2 regions of the Martinezella lusitana genome follow, and region 2 is predicted to be linked to the other one. Evidence: predicted binding sites of a transcription regulator. Region 2 holds the regulator's gene; the other holds the start of a gene.
The links. Region 2 encodes LexA, which represses DNA repair genes until DNA is damaged. Its sites were predicted from a motif close to TGTTCNNNNTGTGTTCNG; they were not measured.

Region 1: the regulator LexA is predicted to act here: its motif matches at 5,901-5,918, upstream of HB780_RS25530 (ImuA family protein).

The regions. Positions count from the first base shown of each region.
Region 1 covers NZ_CP050308.1:2,450,229-2,457,580, reverse strand. Annotated here, with positions in the region: gene lpxE (lipid A 1-phosphatase LpxE) at 1-543, opposite strand, end outside; gene leuB (3-isopropylmalate dehydrogenase) at 750-1,862, opposite strand; gene HB780_RS25560 (sugar phosphate isomerase/epimerase family protein) at 2,003-2,821, opposite strand; gene leuD (3-isopropylmalate dehydratase small subunit) at 3,012-3,620, opposite strand; gene HB780_RS25550 (hypothetical protein) at 3,802-4,035, opposite strand; gene HB780_RS25545 (HpcH/HpaI aldolase/citrate lyase family protein) at 4,161-5,081, shown strand; gene HB780_RS25540 (DUF1737 domain-containing protein) at 5,109-5,315, shown strand; gene HB780_RS25535 (metallopeptidase family protein) at 5,340-5,777, opposite strand; gene HB780_RS25530 (ImuA family protein) at 5,941-6,891, shown strand; partial or broken gene HB780_RS25525 (Y-family DNA polymerase) at 6,932-7,352, shown strand, end outside.
Region 2 covers NZ_CP050308.1:294,805-302,156, forward strand. Annotated here, with positions in the region: gene gltA (citrate synthase) at 1-654, opposite strand, end outside; gene HB780_RS15255 (ComEC/Rec2 family competence protein) at 936-3,395, shown strand; gene lexA (transcriptional repressor LexA) at 3,376-4,098, opposite strand; gene HB780_RS15265 (VOC family protein) at 4,504-5,391, shown strand; gene kdsA (3-deoxy-8-phosphooctulonate synthase) at 5,388-6,227, shown strand; gene eno (phosphopyruvate hydratase) at 6,379-7,352, shown strand, end outside.

The DNA.
Region 1 (7,352 bases), 1.8 Mb from region 2:
GATGTAGCGATAGCGCGGGAAGAGGAAGGCCAGTGCCACGAAGAAGGCGCCGATGGTGGTCGCATGGCCGGACGGGAAGCTTTCGAAGCCGGCATGGCCATTGAAGGGCGAGAAGCCGAAGGGACCCCAATCCTGGAAATACGTGGGTCGGGCGCGGCCGATGGCGCGTTTCAACAGGTTGGCGAGAATGCCCGAAAGCGCGATCGTCGTCAGCAGATAGCCGCCGATCTGACAGATACGCAGTGCCTGGCAGCGGCAGCGCGCCGATTGCAACAGCCGGCTACCGGCCCAGCCCTCGAAGAACAGGAAGGCACTGATCAGGATGAGCCAGCCGGATTCGCCGAAGTTCGTGAGCATTTTGCCGAAAAAATGGATGGGCGGCGCCATGTTCTTGATGTTGGCGCCCACCGGCCAGTCGAACAGCAGGGCTGAGAGCAGGACAATATTGGCGGTCAGGAACAGGCAGATTTTCCAATGCGACGGCGCGAAGCCATGTCTGCTTCGCCGCCACCGCCTGTCGAGAGTCGTCAAGATCGCCTGCATGTCCACCGCCCGTTGCCGACATTTTCACCCCAGTCAACGACTACGCGTAGCAGGCTCCTGCTACAGTTTTTTTACAGATTTGAGACGGCCGGCGAGACCGCGAAGCCATGGTTTGTGTCCGGTTGCGGCTTCAACAAAAAAAGCCCCCGCTCCGCAGACCGAGAGCGAGGGCTTTGATGTTTCACGTGAAATATATAGCCGGCGATTTATGCCGATAGCGCCTTGAATTCGGCGAGGATGGCGTCGCCCATTTCGGTGGTGCCGACCTGGCGGCTGCCGGCGGACATGATGTCGCCGGTGCGGATGCCGCTGTCGAGCACGTTGGCGATCGCCTTTTCCAGCGCGTCGGCTTCGGTCACGAGGCCGAAAGAGTAGCGCAGGCACATGGCGAAGGAGGCGATCATGGCGATCGGGTTGGCAATGCCCTTGCCGGCGATGTCGGGTGCCGAGCCGTGCACCGGCTCGTAGAGCGCCTTGCGCTTGCCGGTCTTGGCGTCGGGGGCGCCGAGCGAGGCCGATGGCAGCATGCCGAGCGAACCGGTCAGCATGGCGGCGACGTCGGAGAGCATGTCGCCGAACAGGTTGTCGGTGACGATGACGTCGAACTGCTTCGGCTGGCGCACGAGCTGCATGCCGCCGGCGTCGGCCAGCATATGTTCGAGCTGGACGTCGGCATATTTTTCCTTGTGCGTCGCGGTGACCACCTGGTTCCAGAGCACGCCCGACTTCATGACGTTGCGCTTTTCCATCGAGCAGACGCGATTGCTACGGGTGCGCGCCAGTTCGAAGGCGACGCCGGAGATGCGCTCGATTTCATAGGTATCGTAAACCTGCGTGTCGATGCCGCGCTTCTGGCCGTTGCCGAGATCGATGATCTCCTTCGGCTCGCCGAAATAGACGCCGCCGGTAAGCTCGCGCACGATCAGGATATCGAGGCCTTCGACCAGCTCCGGCTTCAGCGAGGAAGCCGATGCCAGCGCCGGATAGCAGATGGCCGGGCGCAGGTTTGCGAAAAGCTGGAGATCCTTGCGCAGGCGCAGCAGGCCGGCTTCGGGGCGGACTTCGTAAGGCACGTCATCCCACTTCGGACCACCGACGGCGCCGAAGAGAACGGCATCGGCGGCCATTGCCTTGGCCATATCGGCATCGGAGATCGCCGCGCCGTGTGCGTCGTAGGCGCTGCCGCCGACCAGACCCTCGTCGGTAACGAAACCGGCACCCTTCGCCTCGTTCATATAGGCGATGACCTTGCGGACTTCGCCCATAGCTTCAGGGCCGATGCCGTCACCCGGCAGAAGAAAGAGATTGCGCACTGTCATGGGAAGAGCCTCCGCAAAAGAAACAAGTTGCCGGGTTCTTAGACCTGCAAATGCGGCTTTTCAAGCGAGGAAGGGCGGGAAACGGTACGGTTTTGCGGCTTTTGCGGCCAATCACCCGCCTCCCGGCCTTTCCGTGATGCTTACTCAGCCAGACCCAGCGAAGCCAGATAAGCAGCCGATGCCGGGATCTTCGACTTGTCCTTGATCTCGATGATCAGGCGCGGATTGCTGTCGAGCTTGGCAAGGGCGGCGAAGACGGCGCGCCAGTGGATGTTGCCCTCACCGAGGCTCCAGTGGCGGTCGGCATAGCCATCGGCATCCTGCAGGTGGACATGCTGCAAGCGGTTGCCGGCGGCGTGGACGTAGTAGTCGACCGGCGGCGCACCGGTGTAGCCGTGGGCGTAATGGGCATGGCCGGTGTCGATAGATACGGCGACGGCGGGAGAATTGAAGCTGTCGGCGAGGCCGACGCGGATATGGGGATCCTTGTCCTCGATGTTTTCGATGACCATGGTCAGCCCGATGTCTTCGGCGCGCTTGACAGCCTCTTTCAGAGTCTCATGCGTGTATTCGATGATCTTTTCGCGCTCGCCCTTGTTGTTGTCGAGGTTGTTGTAGGACCACGATGTGTAGGGGCTATGGATGACCATCTGCGTGGCGCCGATGTTGGCGCAGACGTCGAGTGCCTGCATCAGGCGCCTGGAAACGACGGCGCGGATATCGGGGTCCTGCGAGGCGATGATGAAGCCCCAGAACGGGCCGTGGATACCGAGGCGGCCCTGATGGCCGTCGAGCAGCTTTTTGGCGCGCTCGGCAAGCGGCGCCCAGTCGCCGTTCAGGATTTCGGCGTCGACGAAGCTCTGCAGTTCCAGGTCGCGCGGCTTTTCAAGCAGCCAGCCGCGATGGGTTTCGACGTCGGCAAGCGTCATGGCGGCGCCGACAATAGGAAGGGAGGTCATGGAATGCTCCAGTGGGGAGGAGGGAAATCGAGGGGCGGGAGAGGCCCGAAGGGCTCCGCGGAAGCTGTATGATCCCTATTTTTGTCGGGCATATTACAGCCGGCCGGATCTCATGACCTTTATCGTCGGGCAAAGAAAAAGCCGGGCTTTTCAGCCCGGCTTCGACACGCAAATGTGATGATGAAATCGATCAGGCGGCCCAGGGATGGGATGCGGCGTTCGACTTTTCGAACGTGTCGATCGCGGATGCCTTTTCCAGCGTCAGGCCGATATCGTCGAGACCGTTCAGCAGGCAGTGGCGCTTGAATTCGTCGAGTTCGAACTTGAGCGTGCCGCCGTCGGGGCCGGTGATCTCGAGGTTTTCAAGATCGATCGTCAGGATGGCGTTGGAGCCGCGCGAGGCGTCGTCCATCAGCTTGTCGAGATCTTCCTGGCTGACCATGATCGGCAGGATGCCGTTCTTGAAGCAGTTATTGTAGAAGATGTCGGCGAAGCTGGTCGAGATGACGCAGCGAATACCGAAGTCGAGCAGAGCCCAGGGAGCGTGTTCGCGCGAGGAGCCACAGCCGAAATTATCGCCAGCGACGAGGATCTTGGCGTTCTGATAGGCCGGCTTGTTCAGCACGAAATCCTGGTTCAGCGAGCCATCTTCATGGTAGCGGGCTTCGGCGAACAATCCCGTTCCGAGACCGGTGCGCTTGATGGTCTTCAGATAATCCTTCGGGATGATCATGTCGGTGTCGACATTGACGACCGGGAGCGGTGCCGCGACACCGGTCAACTTCACGAACTTGTCCATAGGTCCTGCCTTCAATTTTAGTCTATGCACGATTTATCCTGCCAATAGAGCAAATCCGGCCCAAAATGAAGGGGAATCTTGGAAATGCTCCGCAGGTGGGCGCATCAGTCGCGGTGCTGCAATTTAAGGATTGCGCACGGACGAGCGCATCGGGCGCGGCAAAGCGCCGCCCTGCCCGATATCAGAGGTCGATGATCGTGCCGCGACCGTCGTTCCAGATGCGCATCTCGCGCTGACCGTTGTTCGCCTTGGCGCGCACCGGAACAGGCTTCATCCGCAGCGAAATCGCGCGGCCCACCATAAGCGCGGTGAGAATGCCGCCGACGGCAAGCGTCAGCGAAACGGTAAGCAGCGCCATCGCCGCAAAAACGGTGATGCCGGTAAGCGCGATAAACAAGGAACGGATGTTTTTCATGGTCGAGACCTCTCTACTCATGGAAATGTGGCCCTCTCTTCTCCCATCTGCAAGAGGAGCATGGCTTTTTGTTGTCTTGTTGTTGTCATCTTGCCTGAAGATCGAAAGCGCGGCAAAACTGGAGGATGAGTAGAGCTGCCCTTCCCCGTTCCGTCTGCCTGCGCCGTTCGGTATTGAGCGTTCCCGCGATCAACCTTCGCGCGCTTGAAAAGATTGCCAGTCTCGATTGCGATGCGGTTATCTTCGATCTCGAGGATTCCGTGGCGCCGGAGAAGAAGGCGGAGGCGCGGGAGAACCTGCGGCGCTTTTTCGCCGGCCCGCCGCTTGTCGGCAAGGAGCGGATCATCCGCATCAATACGCTGTCGTCCGGTTTTGGTGCCGACGACCTGGATCTGGTGCTGGCGCTCGAACCCGATGCAGTGCTTTTGCCCAAGGTCGACGGACCGCAGGACGTGACTGTTGTCAGCGACAGGCTTGCCGAGGCGGATGCGCCGGAAAGCCTGCGCATCTGGGCGATGATCGAGACGCCGCGCGGCATCCTGAATGCCGCTGCCATCGCCGAGGCCGGACGCACGCCGGGAAGCCGGCTCGATTGCTTCGTCGTCGGCCTCAACGATCTGCGCAAGGAGACCGGCGTGTTGCCGCAGCCGGGCCGCGCCTATCTCGTGCCCTGGCTGATGCAGGTGGTGCTGGCTGTCAGCGCCTACGGGCTCGACGCCATCGACAGTGTTTTCAACGATTTCAAGGATATAGAGGCGCTGGATGCCGAATGCGGCGAAGGCCGCGCCATGGGCTTTGCCGGCAAGATGCTGATCCATCCGAACCAGATCGAGGCGGCCAACCGGCATTTCGGGCCGGACGAGACGGCGGTTGCCGAGGCGGAAGCGATCATAGCGGCCTTTTCTGATCCTGCCGCCGCCAGCCTCAATGTCGTCAATCTCGACGGGCGCATGGTCGAGCGGCTGCATCTTGTCCAGGCGGAAGGACTGGTTCATAAAGCTCGCCTGATTGCAGAGCGCCATCGCCCTTCGGCACGCGGAGGGTGAGGCTGATATGTTACGAAGGACGCTTCGATGAAACTCTATCGCTTCCTCACCGGACCCGACGACGCTTCCTTCTGCCACAAGGTCACCGCCGCGCTGAACAAGGGCTGGGACCTCTCGGGCTCGCCGACCTATAGCTTCAACGCCGCAACCGGCGTGATGCAGTGTGGCCAAGCTGTTGTCAAAGAAGTTGTTGGCAAGGATTATGATCCGGAGATGAAGCTTTCCGAGCAATAAGCGCTCGGCAATAGGGCCGCTATTCTAGCGATCCGTCGCTTCTTCCGCGCTTTCCTCGATGCGCTCCATGTCCTCGTCGCTCAGGCCAAAATGATGGCCGATCTCGTGGATCAGGACATGGGTGATGATGTCGCCGAGGGTTTCCTCGTTTTCCGCCCAGTAATCGATGATCGGGCGGCGATAGAGGCGGATCTTGTTCGGCATTTCCCCGGTCTGGGCGGTGAAGCGCTCGGATATCCCACGGCCTTCGAACAGGCCGAGCAGGTCGAAGGGCGTTTCCAGCGCCATGTCCTCGAAGATGTCGTCGTCGGGAAAATCCTCGATCAAAATGATGAGGTTACCGGTGAGCGAGCGGAATTCGTCCGGCAGGTGGCTATAAGCCTCCGTGGCCAGCGATTCAAACGTGCTGATTGAGGGCGCGTGGCGGTCCCGCCAATCCTCGCTCTGGTCAATGCGGGCCATGAATGCTTCCTTCCATAGCTGGTCATATAGAGCCTTTGCTCGGCTTTTTCGAGAGCCGATTATGGCAGAGGAATATTTTCTCATAAATTGGTGTTGACTCTTCCGCCGACCTCTGGAATCCATAAGAACATAACAGGAACATAATTGATCTGGAGCTAACGTCATGGCCGAGACCGCCGTGGCGCGGGAAACGCTTTCTACCCTGCGTGAAACCATCGCCCGACTGGAAGGCAGGCCGATACCGGCACTGACGGCGGCTGCGTATGAGACGCAGGCGGCGGAACCGGATGCCGGTTCGGCGGATACTGCCCAGTCGCTGCTTGCGACCGGGGTCGCCGATCTCGACGAGGCGATGCAGGGCGGCGTGCCGCTCGACGCGCTGACGGAGATCCGTTCGCTGGCCTTGCGTCATGCGGGTGCGGCCAGCGCTTTTACGCTTGCTCTTGCCGCGCGGCTTGGGGCGCAAGTCGTCGGCAAGACCGCGACCGTGTCTCCGGTTCTATGGATCGTTGACACGGTTGCGGCGATGGAGGCGGGCCTGCCCTACCCCATCGGCATCAGGGATTTCGGATTGGAGCCGGCCGGCTTTTTGCAGGCCTCGCCGCGCAAGCTGGACGAGGCCTTGTGGCTGGCGGAAACGGCACTCGCGAGCGCTGCCTTTGCGGTCGTCATCCTGGAGGTGCGCGGCAATCCGGCCCGTTTCGGTCTGACCGAGAGCCGGCGGCTCGCGCTTAGGGCCAAGGCGGCGGGGCGGCCTTTGTTTTTATTGCGGCAGGGGGGCGAAGAGGAGGCGAGCAGCGCCCTCTTCCGCCTCTCCGTCGAACCCGCGCCGGCTTTGGCGCGGCCTCTACCGGACGGATCGATGCTTGGCGGTAGCATCGGTCATCCGGCCTTTCGTCTCACCCTGGAAAAGAGCCGCAACCCGGCGCCTTTTTCCATAACCCTGGAATGGAATGCACATGACCGCCAGTTTTCCTCTGTCCCCGACGCTCAGCGTCCTGCCTTTCCCGGCGAACACGCAGCGCATTCTGGCGCTGACCTTTCCGCATCTGCCGACCGACCGGATCGCCCGCAAGCGCTGGGGCCTCTCCTGGCGTACAGCCGGCCGGCTTGAAGCGCCGCCGCTCGCCTGCGCCGGCAAGCTCAGCAATGCCATGCGGCTCACCGCGCTCAACGAAAAGGCGGAGATCGTCGGGCTGAAACTCGGCCTGGGTGTTGCCGAGGCCAAGGCAATCTGCCCCGCTCTCGACGTCATCGAAGAGGATCCGGGGGCGGATCGCAAGCTTTTTGGAGGCGATCGCCGATTGGTCCGATCGTTATACGCCGCTGGTGGCGATCGACGGCAAGGATGGGCTTTTCCTCGATATTACCGGCTGCGCCCATCTCTTCGGCGGCGAAGAGGCGCTGCTCGAGGATATATTGATCCGCATTTCCGGGCTGGGGCTCGATGTTCGCGGCGCCATTTCCTCCGCGCCGGGCCTGTCCTGGGCGGTTGCTCGCTTCGACGACAGCCGCGTCGTGCCGCCGGACGCCATGGAAGAGGCGTTGGCGCCGCTGCCGGTTGCTTCGCTGAGG
Region 2 (7,352 bases):
GCGCGCGAGCACCGGATTGACCTCATATTCCTCGCAAGGAACAGCAAAGCACATGCGCAGGAAATTCGACGCATAATCGAGATCGTTCTTCGGATAAACGAAGGGCTGGCCGATATGGTACTTGTAGGCCATGGCGGCGAGCGTCGGCATCTTGGCGATCATGCGCAGGCTTGCAACCATGCGCTGGTGCGGATCGGTGATGTCGGTCGAGTCGTGATAGAAAGCCGACAGGGCGCCGACGCAGCCGCACATGACGGCCATCGGATGCGCATCACGGCGGAAGCCGGTGAAGAAGCGACTCATCTGCTCATGCACCATCGTGTGCATGGTCACGCGATGATCGAAATCCTTCTTCTGGGCAGCGGTTGGAAGTTCGCCGTATAGAAGCAGGTAGCAGACTTCGAGGAAGTCGCCGTGTTCGGCAAGCTGTTCGATCGGATAACCGCGGTGCAGCAGAACGCCTTCGTCGCCATCAATAAAGGTGATGGCGGACTCGCACGACGCGGTCGAGGTGAAGCCCGGATCGTAGGTGAAAGTGGAGGTGTTCTTATAAAGGGCACCAATATCAATGACACTTGGGCCGATGGTTCCGGATTTCACCGGCAGATCCACCGTCTTTTCGCCCCAAGTTAGTTTCGCGCTTTGTTCCGTCATGCTGATCCTCCAAGATTTGGCGGGGGTTGACGCCATAAAAAGCGCCAAAAGGTTAAGCGACTACGGATTAGCTATATGATCCAGAGCCTAATGCCAAGTTATCCTTACGCCTATTTGTGCATTGCGGTATCAACTTTTGGGCACTGCAATAGATGAAATTGCTTCGCTTCCATGCTGAGTGAGGTGTTTTATCCAGCACGCACGCGATTTCAGTTGAATTCACCGGCCGGTGACGGCAAAAATCTCGTCATAGCTGTAGTTTTGCGGTGGGCGTGGGGTAAATGCCTAATTTAGAGGCATCTGATCGGCAGTTGGACAGCCAAAATCAAGCCGAGGTTGCCGACCGCGACGGCGGTTTTCCGGCTGTTATCGTCGTTGCCAAAGCCATCCCCCTGTCGCGGACGCAGGATCAGGCAACGTTCGCGACGCGTCTTCGTCTCGCCGCAAATAGTGTTCGGCTCGACATTGTCCGGTTGGTCGAGGAAGAGGCGGCCCATGGGCGAGCGCTTCTCTTTGTGCCGGTCTATATCGGCCTTGGCGCGATTTTTTGGTTCAAGGCCGGTGTCGATCCGCCACCCCAGGCCGTCTTCGCGGCCCTTTTGATTTTCGCGGGTGCTTTCTTTCTGAAGCAGCATGCGGAGCCTGGGCTGCGGCACTTCCTCTTGGCTGGAATGCTGACATGCTCCGGCATGGCGTTGGCTCAATGTGAAGCCTGGCGCGCTTCGACCGTGATGCTCGACTCAGCGGTGACGACCACGATCACCGGGCGGATCGAGCGGCGTGAGTCGGATGATAACGGACGCTGGCGCTATGTCGTCGCACTCGAAGCAACGGAGAAGCCGACCATCCGCAGGGCCCCGGAACGGGTCACCATTTTCGTGCGCAAACAGCCCCAGCCCTTCCAACTCGGCGATCGCATGCAGGGCAGGGTACGGCTGACGCCGGCGGCGGGGCCTGCCTTGCCGGGTCTTAACGATTTTGCCTTCAGCGCATATTTCAATGGGATCGGCGCGAACGGCTTTGCCTTTGGAGCGCCGACACTCATCTCACCTTCCGGTGATATCGACAACGGAACAATTCTCGACAGAGCGGATATCTGGCTCGCGGGTTTGCGCAACAGCATCGGCGACAGGATCAGGAAGACACTGCCCGGCGATACCGGGGCCTTTGCGGCAGCGCTTGTCACCGATGAGAGACGCGCGATTTCTGACGATACGACCGAAGCGCTGCGGACGGCGGGCCTTACGCATATCATCGCCATTTCCGGCCTGAACATGGCGCTCTCGGCCGGTATCTTTTATGTCGGCTTGCGTTATGCCCTCAGCCTGTTGTTTGGAGTCGCACAGGCCTGGCCAACGAAGAAGATCGCTGCCATTGGCGCGCTGATAACGGTGACCGCCTACTACCTGATTTCCGGTTTCGGTGTTTCGGCGGAGCGCGCTTTCATCATGATGGCGATCATGCTGGTCGCCGTTCTTTTCGATCGGCCATCTCTCAGCCTGCGCAACGTTGCCCTGTCGGCGATCGTTATCCTCGTCCTGTCGCCGTCGCAGGCGTTGGGACCGAGTTTCCAGATGTCCTATGCCGCAACACTGGCATTGGTATCCGGCTATTCGCTCTGGACGCGGCGGCGGCATCGGGAAAGCATTTTTTCCCGGTTTCGGGTCATGCGCCCGCTGCTTTTCGTCTCGCGTTTCTTCGGCGGCATATTGTCGACCTCCTTTCTCGGTGGCGCGTCGACGGCGATCTTTTCGATCGAGCATTTCCACCGGTTGTCGACCTATGGTCTCGCTGCCAACCTGGCTGCCATGCCGATCGTTTCCTTTATCGTCATGCCGTTCGGAATGGCCGCGATGCTGCTGATGCCGTTCGGTCTCGATGGATGGTTCTGGCAGATCACCGGCGAGGGGCTGGACCTCGTTATCATCATCGCCAAGACTGTTGCTGCCTGGGGTGGCAATATTCCGTTCGGCCGAATGCCGGTCTGGCTGTTCCCGACATTCATTGCCGGCTTCGTATTGATGACTTTGCTGAAGACTTGGCTACGGCATACGGGCGTGTTGCTGATGATTGGCTCGGTTGTTGTCGCCGCACTTGTTCCGGATGTCCGAAAGCCTGACTTGATGATTTCCGAGGATGGCACCTTGGTAGCCTTGCGGCGGGACGATGCTTTGACGAGCAATCGCGAAAAGCCGCCTGACTTCATCTTCGAGCAGTGGCAAAGGGCACTGGCCATGACCGATCACCGGCCGCCGACAATGCTTCCACCCGACAGCCAACTCCCCAAGATCAGCAAATCGGACAGGAACCGCCGCCTGACTGCCGATGAGCAGAACGCTGTCCGCAAGGCGATGGATGCGGCATTGGATAAAGCGGGGGAGGGTGGCTTTGCCTGCCAGAAACGGGCATGGTGCGTGGCGGTGCTCAGCAATGGCGAGATGCTCGTCACAATCGAGGATGCGGCCTATCTCGCCCCGGCCTGTGACACCGCCAATATCGTCGTCACCCCTATCCGTCTGCGACTCGATCGTTGCCGCTCGGGTGCAATGCTGTTTACAGGGGCTACGTTACAGCGAACCGGGTCCATCGAAATGGATCTTAGTGCCAACAAGCCGATCGCCACGACCGCATTTGAAACTCTAGCGCGGCCATGGAATCTGCATCGCGGCTATGATTGGCGAACGGGCACATTCGGAGCGCCGATTGTGCCCGCGTCACCAGCTAGTGATAACGACGGATAAGGCCGACGAGCTTGCCTTGCACCTTGACGCGATCCGGCCCGAAAATACGGGTCTCATAGGCGGGATTGGCCGCCTCGAGCGCTATTGAGGCACCCTTGCGGCGGAAGCGCTTCAATGTCGCCTCTTCATCGTCGACCAAGGCGACGACGATATCGCCGGGATTGGCGGTCGTGCTGTTGCGGATGATGACAGTGTCGCCATCGAAGATGCCGGCATCGATCATCGAGTCGCCCTTGACCTCGAGCGCATAATGCTCGCCAGAGCCAAGCATGTCTGCGGGGACGCTGATATCGTGAGTGTTGTTCTGGATCGCCGAGATCGGAACACCGGCAGCAATGCGGCCCATGACCGGCACGGATACGGCGCTATTGTTCTCGTCGTTCGCCGGCTTCGCAGGGGCGGGCGGCTGTACCGGCTGGGGCTTGCCCAGGCTGCCCTCGATGACGCTCGGCGAGAAAACGCGGCGCGGCTGCAGGCTCGGACTATAGGCTTCCGGTAGCTTGATGACCTCCAGCGCTCGAGCCCGATTCGGCAGGCGGCGGATGAAGCCGCGCTCTTCCAGAGCCGTGATCAAACGGTGAATGCCGGACTTGGACGCAAGATCCAGCGCATCTTTCATTTCATCGAAAGAAGGTGGAATACCGGACTCCTTCATCCGTTCGTGAATGAAGAGAAGCAGTTCCTGCTGCTTGCGTGTCAACATCGTATTTGAACCCCAGAATCGTGAAGGTATCGTGAAACAAATCCAGAACGAACACTATATGTTCCATATGTGTTCCGCAAGTCCCTAATTTTCGATGAATGTTTTGTGGGCGTGTTAAATAAAGCAGAACATAACAGGTCCCCCGTAGGCGGAACCGTGGAGTATTCCGGCGCTAGTCAATGGAAACATATATGGAAGTCGGCCATGGTCGATTCTGCGGGAATGGGAGCCGGCTATCGTTGCATGACTACTGAAACCCGGAGGACTTGCGGCTTCCGCGCAGTCGCAAACTATTCGACAATAAGCCTTCTTTTTGCGATCCGCCTGGTTTTTAGACGCCGCGCTTTCATCTTGAATTGAACCGCGGAAGGGCGCAAACCTGCGGCATACATGAAGGAGGAAGCCATGGCCTTATCGCTGCATCCGCTGGATCATCTCGTTTTGCCAACGGTCAATATCGCCATGGCGCGGGAGCGGCTTGGCAAGCTCGGCTTTACCGTTGCCGCTGATGCCCGCCATCCTTTCGGCACCGAGAATGCCTGCGTGTTCTTTTCCGACAAGACCTATCTGGAGCCTCTGGGCGTTGCGTCGCATGAGCAATATGAAGCGAGTATCGAGGAGGGCAATGTTTTTGTCGCTCGCGATCAGGCCTACCGTTTTCGCGTCAGTGAGGAAGGTTTTTCGGCCGTGGTTTTCGGCACTGAGGATGCGGCCGTCGATGATAAGCGCTTCCAGGCGAACGCCATGTCGGCCGGGAGCATGCTGGATTTCGAACGGCCGATGCGCATGCTGGACGGCTCGGAAACGATCGCCGGCTTCCGTCTCGCTTTCGCGGCCGATCTGCGGTCGCCGGATTTCTACGCTTTCTGCGCGCAGCGGATCAATCCCATACCGGCCGATCGCAGCGCCCTGGAACGGCATGCCAACGGCGTGACTGGCATTGCACAGGTCGCCCTGTCGACGCCGAAGCCGGCGGCATTCCGGGGTTTCTTCGAACAGGTTGCAGGTGGACCGAAGATATCGGAGCATTCCTTTGGGCTGACGATCGAGACGGCGAATGCCCGGATCGAGGTTCTGACCCCGGAAGGCATGGAAGCCTTTTACGATTTTCCTGTGCCGGCGGGCGATCCCGGCCTTCGCGCGCGCGCAATCCTCTTCAAGACACACGATCTTTCCGTGACATCGTCGCATTTGGCTGCTAACGGCGTCACATACACGCGTAAGAACAATCGTATTCTGGCAAAGCCCGCCCCCGGACAGGGCGCGTTGTTTGCCTTCGAGGAGATAGCATGAGCACGAATTCCGAAGTGATCGTCGGCGAGGGCGCATCCAAGGTTCTGTTTTCCAATACCGCCAAGCTGTCGCTGATTGCCGGCCCCTGCCAGATGGAAAGCCGCGATCATGCCTTCATGGTTGCCGGTGTGCTGAAGGAACTCTGCGGCAAGCTCGGCATCGGCCTTGTCTACAAGTCGTCCTATGACAAGGCGAACCGCACCTCGCTCTCCGGCAAGCGCGGCATCGGCCTGGACAAGGCCATGGAAGTCTTTGCCGATCTAAAAAAGGAATATGGCTTTCCAGTCCTGTCCGACATCCACACCGAAGAACAGTGCGCGATCGTCGCCAAGACGGTAGACATCCTGCAGATCCCGGCCTTCCTGTCGCGCCAGACCGACCTTCTCGTTGCTGCCGCCAAGACCGGCCGCGTCGTCAACGTCAAGAAGGGTCAGTTTCTGGCGCCCTGGGACATGAAGAACGTGCTTGCCAAGCTGAACGAGAGCGGCAACCCGAATATCATGCTCTGCGAGCGTGGTGCCTCCTTCGGCTATAACACGCTGGTCTCCGACATGCGCTCGCTGCCGATCATGGCGGCGATGGGCGCTCCGGTGATCTTCGATGCCACTCATTCCGTGCAGCAGCCGGGCGGGCAGGGCGGTTCGACGGGCGGTGACCGCCGATTCGTCGAAACGCTGGCGCGTGCCGCCGTTGCCGTCGGCGTTGCCGGCGTTTTCGTCGAGACACATGAGGATCCGGACAATGCACCGTCCGATGGTCCGAACATGGTCTATCTGAAGGACATGCCGCAGCTTCTGGAAAAGCTGTTGGCCTTCGACGCCATCGCCAAGGCCTGAGAGATATAAGCGGCATTCAACAGGCTGACATGAACTTGCTATACGCGGCCTGTTGGAGCGCCTGATTGAGGTGCGGAGCGGCATTGTAATTTCCGCATCTTCGATTAAGACGATTTCAATCGATTTATAACCCAGCGAGCAGGAAGCAATCATGACCGCAATCACCGACATTATCGCCCGCGAGATTCTCGACAGCCGTGGCAATCCGACTGTTGAAGTCGATGTCTACCTCGAAGATGGCAGCTTGGGCCGCGCAGCGGTTCCGTCGGGTGCATCGACCGGCGCGCATGAAGCCGTCGAGCTTCGTGACGGCGGCAAGCGCTATCACGGCAAGGGTGTCGAAAAGGCCGTCGAAGCCGTCAATACCGAGATCTTTGACGCGATCGGCGGCATGGACGCTGAAAATCAGATCCAGATCGACGACATCATGATCGAGCTTGACGGTACGCCGAACAAGGCCCGTCTCGGCGCCAACGCCATCCTCGGCGTGTCGCTCGCTGTCGCCAAGGCTGCCGCCCAGGCTGCAAACCTGCCGCTCTACCGCTATGTCGGCGGCGCTCACGCTCGCCTGCTGCCGGTTCCGATGATGAACATCATCAACGGCGGCGCTCATGCCGACAATCCTATCGATTTCCAGGAGTTCATGATCCTGCCGGTCGGCGCAGAAACCTTCCGTGACGCAGCGCGCATTGGTGCGGAAGTCTTCCATGTTCTCAAAAAGGAACTGGCGTCGCAGGGGCATAACACCAACGTCGGTGATGAAGGCGGCTTCGCGCCGGGCCTCTCCAGCGCGCCAGCTGCTCTCGACTTCATCATGAAGTCGATCGAAAAGGCCGGCTACAAGCCGGGCGAAGATATCTATCTCGGCCTGGATTGCGCTTCGACCGAATTCTTCAAGGATGGCAAGTACGTTCTCGAAGGCGAAGGCCGCACGCTGGAACCGGGCGCCATGGCTGAGTACCTTGCCGAACTCGCCGCCAAGTACCCGATCGCGTCGATCGAAGACGGCATGGCTGAAGACGATTGGGAAGGCTGGAAGGCGCTGACCGATCTGATCGGCAAAAAGACGCAGCTTGTCGGCGACGACCTGTTCGTCACCAATTCGGCTCGTCTGCGCGACGGCAT